Regions from separate parts of the Dactylosporangium sp. CA-139066 genome, predicted to be linked through region 1. Evidence: riboswitches for the same ligand, from Rfam matches in the RefSeq annotation. Region 1 holds a riboswitch; the other holds the start of a gene.
What was found. A riboswitch is a leader RNA that binds a small molecule or an ion and turns the genes downstream of it on or off. The one in region 1 is predicted to bind ZMP and ZTP.

Region 1 (3,469 bases):
AAGCGGCAGTCGGGTTGATGCGACCCCGCCGGGCCACCCCTCACTTGGCCCGGCGCGGGGCGCTCCCTGTAGCAACCCACCCCTCACCGACGACCTGTGACGGCGCTTCGGCGCCCCAAACAAGCGGAGATGAGTTTCGTGACCGACACCACCAGTGATCTCGACGCGGCGGCCGTGAGCCGAGACCGGGACAAGGACGTGGATCAGGCCGAGCACCAGGACGCCCGCCTCGCCGAGACCGACGAGGTCGAGGAGTCCGATGACGAGCTCGCGGAGGGCGAGGACGCGGAGGACGACGAGGCCGAGGACGAGGACGGCGAGGAGGATGAGGAGGAGGACGAGGCCGAGGACGCCGAGGCCAAGTCCGGCGCCGGCTCCGGCCGCGCGGCCGCCGACCTGTTCCGCGAGAGCGAGATCGCGGCCGACTACGTCGAGGGCCTGCTCGACATCCTCGACTACGACGGCGACATCGACGAGCTGGTCGTGAGCGGCCGCCCGGTCGTCGAGGTCGTCGAGGGCGGCGACGGCTCGGGCAAGCGCCTGCAGGCCCTGGTCGGCCAGCGGGGCGCCACGCTCGAGGCGCTGCAGGAGCTGAGCCGCCTGGCGGTGTTCCGGCAGACCGGTTCGCCGAGCCGCCTCCTGCTCGACGTGGGCGGCTACCGCGCCCTGCGCCGCAAGGAGCTCGGCGCGATCGCGAAGAACGCGGCGGAGAAGGTGAAGGAGTACGGCGAGGCCGTCCGCCTGGAGCCGATGAGCGCGTTCGAGCGCAAGTGCGTGCACGACGTCATCAACGCCCTGCCGGGTGTCGAGAGCGAGTCGGAGGGCGTCGAGCCCGCGCGCCGGATCGTGGTTCGTCCGACCGCTTAGTTTCGTTCTGCCTCACAGACCGCCCCATCCGCCTCGTCGCGGATGGGGCGGTCTGCTGTTTTCTACTCGTAGCAGTGGTGCGGGCGGACCTGCAGCTCGAGGAAGTTCACGACGCTGATGTTGTACTCCGCCTTGCCGTTGCTGCCCGGTGCGAGGGCCACGCCGCGGGCGTTGTCCGGGTTCGGGTCGGAGGCGGGAGTCCAGTCCGGGCAGGCCTTGCGCATGCCGGCGCCGGACGAGCCGACGTGTACGCCCTCGGGCGTGCGGACGCTGGTGCCGCGCACGTCGATGGCGACGACCCCGGACGCTCCGTCGAAGAAGACGGTGGACTCGGACCCGACCGTTGAGGCCCGCAGCTTCGTTGTGCTGCAGCCCTTGTCGGCGGCGGGGTCGACGCCGGTGACGAGGCCGGTCGCCTCGGCCTGCTGGCGGGTCATGCCGAGCTTCAGCGCCCCGAACCCGTTCGGCCCGAGCACCGTCGCCGCGGTGTTCCCGGTCTCGGTGGCGTTCGCGGTGGCGGACGGCGTGGCGGAGGTGGTGGAGGTCGCCGGCGACTGCGCGTCGGCGGAGGCGCTGCTCTACGGCACGTTCTTGCTTGACGGCGCCTCACTGCTTGACGGCGCCTCACTGCTTGACGGCGCCTCACTGCTTGACGGCGCCTCACTGCTTGACGGCGCCTCCTTGGTACATGGCGCCTCGCCGTGACGGGACCCAGGGCGGCGGGCTTGGCCCCGGTTGGGCTTCCGGGCTGCCGCCTCGTTCACGTCCGTCGGTCCGGCATAATTGAGAGGACGCGACTGGCGGCACCAAGGATGGGCCAACCATCGGGAAGCCTCGTCGTGGGACGTCGACCGCCTGGGCTCCCACGATTTGCGAGGAGCCGTATGTCTGTCGCCTCCCCCACCACCGCGCGCATGCTTCCGGGCGCCCCGGTCGCCGATCAGATCCTCGCGGACGTCGCGTCCCGCGTGTCGGCCCTACGCTCAAAGGGCGTCACCCCGTCGCTGGCCACGATCCTCGTCGGCGACGACGACGCGAGCGCCGGCTACATCCGGATCAAGCAGCGTCAGGCCGCCGCCTTGGGCTTCGAGTCCCCGCACAGCCACCTTCCGGCGACGGCGACCCAGTCCGATCTGCACGAGGTCATTGACGCCTTCAACGCGGACCCCGACGTCCACGCGCTCCTGATCCAGTACCCGACGCCGGCCCACCTCGACTACGACGCCGCCCTCATGCGCGTCGACCCCGACAAGGACGTCGACGGCATGCACCCCCTCAACCTGGGTCGCCTGGCGGCGGGCATCCCCGGCCCGCTCCCCTGTACGCCGGCGGGGATCGAGGCGCTGCTGGCGCACCACGAGATTCCGGTGAGCGGCCGCGAGGTTGTGATCCTCGGTCGCGGGGCGACGCTCGGCCGCCCCCTGGCGATGCTCCTGGCTCAGAAGCGCCCGACCGCGAACGCTGCCGTCACCGTTGTGCACACCGGCGTTCCGGACTGGTCGCGGTACACCCGCCGCGCCGACATCCTCATCGCCGCCGCCGGCGTTCCGGGCATCATCCAGCCCGAGCACGTGAAGCCGGGTGCGGTCGTGGTGGGTGGCGGTGTGCGCTACGAGGGTCGTCGCCTCCTGCCGGACGTCGACGAGTCCTGCGCCTCCGTCGCCGGCGCCATCACGCCGCGAGTCGGCGGCGTGGGCCCCACGACGGTGGCCATGCTCTTCCGCAACGCCATCGAGGCCGCCGAGCGCCGTTTCACGTGAAACACGGGTGCGGTCGCTGACCATCGCTGAACCGCGGCTGTCCGCGGGTCGGATGTCCCCGACCCGCGGGCGCCGGGCGCAACACCGGCCGTCGTGGGGCGACCGCCCTGACCCCTTGCCGCCGTACAACAACCGGCTCCGGGGCGACGGTCCCGACCGGGCGGGCGCCGGGCAACAACCGCCGTCCGGGGCGACGGTCCCGACCGGGCGGGCGCCGGGCAACAACCGCCGTCCGGGGCCACCGCGCCGCCGGCGCCCCGTCTGAGCGTGGCGTGCGTCTCGAGCTGCCGGGCCAAACCGCATCCCGGAGCTCCGCCCCGGCTGTTGCGTTCGCCGAGCGGCACGGTGCGCGCAGCGCGGTCTGCCACCAGTCGTAGCCTGGCCTCCCGAGCCGCCCGCCCGAACTGGGCTCCCTGCTGATTGTCCCGAGGTTCGAGGTTCCCGTTTCACGTGAAACAGGGTCCGGTCCGTATTGCCGCCGACTGGACTACCCTCCCGCGCGTGGGGGCGAGACGCTCGGTCGGCGGAGCTGGGGCCAGTGCACCCGCGTCCGGGGAGACCGCATCGGGCATGGTTTGCTTGACGGATGGATGGTGCGGTACCGAATGAGATCCTCCCGGCGGCCGAGAAGGCCTTCGGCGATCGTCTGCCCGACGCGCGGCGGTTCGCGGAACTGCTCGTGACCGATGGGGTCGTGCGGGGGCTCATCGGGCCGCGCGAGGCGCCGCGGATCTGGGAGCGGCACCTGCTCAACTGCGCCGTGGTCGCGGAACTCATACCGTCGGGTGCCTCAATCGTCGACGTCGGGTCGGGGGCCGGTCTGCCCGGTATGGTGCTGGCAG
Region 2 (3,469 bases), on a different contig from region 1:
CGCCCCGGGGAAACGGGGCGCCCCTTCACAGTCGGCGCTCAGTGCCAGCCGGGCATCGGGTAGGCCGAGAGCAGTTCCCGCACCTCGCCGGCGATGGTGTCCAGGGCCGGTGTGTCGTCCTTGATCGCGGCGTCCACCGCGCGGGAGATCCAGTCGGCGACCTGGGGCATCTGGGCCTCCGTGAGGCCGCGGGTGGTCAGGGCCGGAGTGCCCAGGCGCACGCCCGAGGGGTCGAAGGGCTTGCGGGTGTCGTACGGCACGGTGTTGTAGTTCGTCTCGATGCCCGCGCGGTCCAGGGCCCTCGCGGCCGGCTTGCCGCCGATCGACTTGCTGGTCAGGTCCAGCAGGATCAGGTGGTTGTCGGTGCCGCCCGACACCAGGTCGAAGCCGCGCTCCGTCAGGGCCGCGGCGAGGGCGCGGGCGTTGGCGACGGTCTGGTGGGCGTACGCGCGGAAGGCCGGCGTCGACGCCTCGCCCAGGGCCACGGCGATGCCCGCCGTGGTGTGGTTGTGCGGGCCGCCCTGCAGGCCGGGGAAGACCGCCTTGTCGATGGCCTTGGCGTGTGGCTCGTCGCACATGAGCATCGCGCCGCGGGGGCCGCGCAGCGTCTTGTGCGTCGTGGTCGAGATGACCTCGGCGTGGCCGACCGGGGACGGGTGGGCGCCGCCGGCGATCAGGCCCGCGATGTGGGCGATGTCCGCCACGAGCACGGCGCCGGCCTCGCGGGCGATCTCGGCGAAGCGCGGGAAGTCGATGGTACGCGGGATTGCCGTACCGCCGCAGAAAAGGATCTTCGGGCGTTCGCGGAGGGCGATGTCGCGCACCTCGTCGAAGTCGATGCGGCCGTCGGAGCGGCGGACCGTGTACTGCACCGGGCGGAACCACGCGCCCGTCGCCGACACCGGCCAGCCGTGGGTCAGGTGGCCGCCCATCGGCAGGGCCATGCCCATGACGGTGTCGCCGGGCTTGGCCAGGGCCATGTACACGGCGAGGTTGGCCGGGGAGCCCGAGTACGGCTGGACGTTGGCGTGGTCGACGCCGAACACCGAGCGGGCGCGGGCGATCGCCAGCTCCTCGAGCGGGTCGATGAAGCGCTGGCCCTCGTAGTAGCGCTTGCCGGGGTAGCCCTCGGAGTACTTGTTGGTGAGGACGGAGCCGGTCGCCTCGAGCACGGCCTCGGAGACGTAGTTCTCCGAGGCGATCATCCGGAGAGTGTCGTGCTGGCGTTGCGCCTCGGCGCGGATGAGATCGAAGACCTGGGGGTCATGCATGCGCAGCCTCCTGATACGCCGGGGCACCCAGGCGCGCGGTGCCCGCGATCGGAAGCTCCCCGGTGGTCGGTTCCACCTTGATGTGCGCCAGTCGCGGTGACTGACGCACATCGTAGTCGAAACTCAGGGCACGCGGCGGTAAGCCCCGTCACTGGCCGACGTGGCCATCGACGCGTACGCGCGCAGCGCCGCCGAGACGGGGCGCTCCCGGTCGGCCGGGGTGTACGGGCGGTCGCGCTTCTCCTGGGCGATGCGCCGGGCGGTGAGCTCGTCGTCGGGGACCCGCAGCTCGATCGAGCGGGCCGGGATGTCGATCTCGATCGGGTCGCCGTCCTCGACGAGGGCGATGAGGCCGCCGCCCGCCGCCTCCGGGCTGATGTGGCCGATGGAGAGGCCCGAGGTACCGCCGGAGAAACGCCCGTCGGTGATGAGCGCGCACGCGCGGCCGAGGCCGCGGCCCTTGAGGAACGAGGTGGGGTACAGCATCTCCTGCATCCCCGGGCCGCCCTTGGGGCCCTCGTAGCGGATCACCACGACGTCGCCGGCGACGACCTGCTTGGCGAGGATGCCGTCGACGGCCGACTCCTGCGACTCGAAGACCTTGGCGCGGCCGGAGAAGCGCAGGTTCTCCTCCGGGACGCCGGCCGTCTTGACGACGCAGCCGTCGGGCGCGAGGTTGCCGAAGAGGATGGCGAGGCCGCCGTCGGCGGTGTACGCGTGCTCGACGCTGCGGATGCACCCGCCCTCGGCGTCCGTGTCCAGCGAGCTCCACCGGTTCGTCGTCGAGAACGGCTCCGTGGTCCGGACCCCGCCCGGCGCGGCGTGGAACAGCTCGAGCGCCGCCTCGGACGGCGCGGCGCCGCGGATGTCCCAGGTGTCGATCCACTCGCGGAACGTCGCGGAGTGCACGGAGGAGACGGACTCGTCCAGCAGGCCGCCGCGGGACAGCTCACCGAGGATCGCCGGGATTCCGCCGGCCCGGTGCACATCCTCCATGTGGTACTTCTGCGTGTTGGGCGCCACCTTGGCCAGGCACGGCACGCGGCGCGAGATCGCGTCGATGTCGGCCACGGAGAAGTCGAGCTCGGCCTCGCGGGCGGCGGCCAGCAGGTGCAGCACGGTGTTGGTGGAGCCGCCCATCGCGACGTCCAGCGCCACCGCGTTCTCGAAGGCGGGTCGAGAGGCGATCGCGCGGGGCAGGACCGAGGCGTCGTCCTGCTCGTAGTACCGCCGGCAAAGCTCGACGATCAGGGAGCCGGCGCGCTCGAAGAGCCCGCGGCGCAGGGCGTGGGTGGCCAGGGCCGAGCCGTTGCCGGGCAGGGCCAGGCCGATGGCCTCGGTCAGGCAGTTCATGGAGTTGGCGGTGAACATGCCGGAACACGAGCCGCACGTCGGGCAGGCGGAGCGCTCGATCTGGCCGAGCTGCTCGTCCGTGACGGCCTCGTTGGCGGAGGCGATCATCGCGTCGATGAGGTCGAGCTTGGCGTCCTTCTCGTGGACGATGCCCTCGATCGCGATGGTCTTGCCGGCTTCCATGGGGCCGCCGGAGACGAAGACGGTGGGGATGTTGAGGCGGAGGGCGGCGAGCAGCATGCCGGGCGTGATCTTGTCGCAGTTGGAGATGCACACGAGGGCATCGGCGCAGTGGGCCTGCACCATGTACTCGACGGCGTCGGCGATGAGCTCGCGACTGGGCAGCGAGTAGAGCATCCCGCCGTGGCCCATGGCGATGCCGTCGTCGACGGCGATGGTGTTGAACTCCTTGGCGACCCCACCCGCTTCGGCAACCGCGTCGGCGACGATCATGCCGAGGTTGCGAAGGTGGACGTGGCCCGGCACGAACTGCGTGAAACTGTTGGCGATGGCGACGATCGGCTTGCCGAAGTCGGAGTCGGTCATGCCGGTGGCGCGCCACAGGGCGCGGGCGCCGGCCATGTTGCGACCAGAAGTGGATGTCTTGGACCGCAGCTCGGGCATACCTGCGAGTCTGACACGTTCCGCATGCTGGGATCGGTTGACTCAGGCGATGAGATGCGTCAGAGTGGGCTCATGTCGTCGAGGTCGCTCCGAGTACTTATCATCTAGCGCGCCGACGCCTGCCGTCAGCGCGCTAGCCCCTCGTGCCGAGCACGTGGGGTTTTTTCATGTCCGGAGCCTTTGAAATACGACACCTTCGAGCGAAAGTGCGAAAGCGATGA

Region 2: another riboswitch for ZMP and ZTP. It lies ahead of glyA (serine hydroxymethyltransferase); the one in region 1 lies ahead of ACQEVU_RS50750 (bifunctional 5,10-methylenetetrahydrofolate dehydrogenase/5,10-methenyltetrahydrofolate cyclohydrolase).

The regions. Positions count from the first base shown of each region.
Region 1 is NZ_JBNJNH010000002.1:1,294,825-1,298,293, reverse strand. Features, by position in the region: gene yidC (membrane protein insertase YidC) at 1-18, shown strand, start outside; gene ACQEVU_RS50765 (protein jag) at 139-867, shown strand; gene ACQEVU_RS50760 (hypothetical protein) at 930-1,304, opposite strand; gene ACQEVU_RS50755 (hypothetical protein) at 1,303-1,572, shown strand; ZMP/ZTP riboswitch at 1,651-1,735, shown strand; gene ACQEVU_RS50750 (bifunctional 5,10-methylenetetrahydrofolate dehydrogenase/5,10-methenyltetrahydrofolate cyclohydrolase) at 1,752-2,627, shown strand; gene rsmG (16S rRNA (guanine(527)-N(7))-methyltransferase RsmG) at 3,214-3,469, shown strand, end outside.
Region 2 is NZ_JBNJNH010000001.1:9,359,732-9,363,200, reverse strand. Features, by position in the region: gene glyA (serine hydroxymethyltransferase) at 39-1,271, opposite strand; ZMP/ZTP riboswitch at 1,290-1,376, opposite strand; gene ilvD (dihydroxy-acid dehydratase) at 1,395-3,248, opposite strand; gene ACQEVU_RS42865 (acetolactate synthase large subunit) at 3,466-3,469, shown strand, end outside.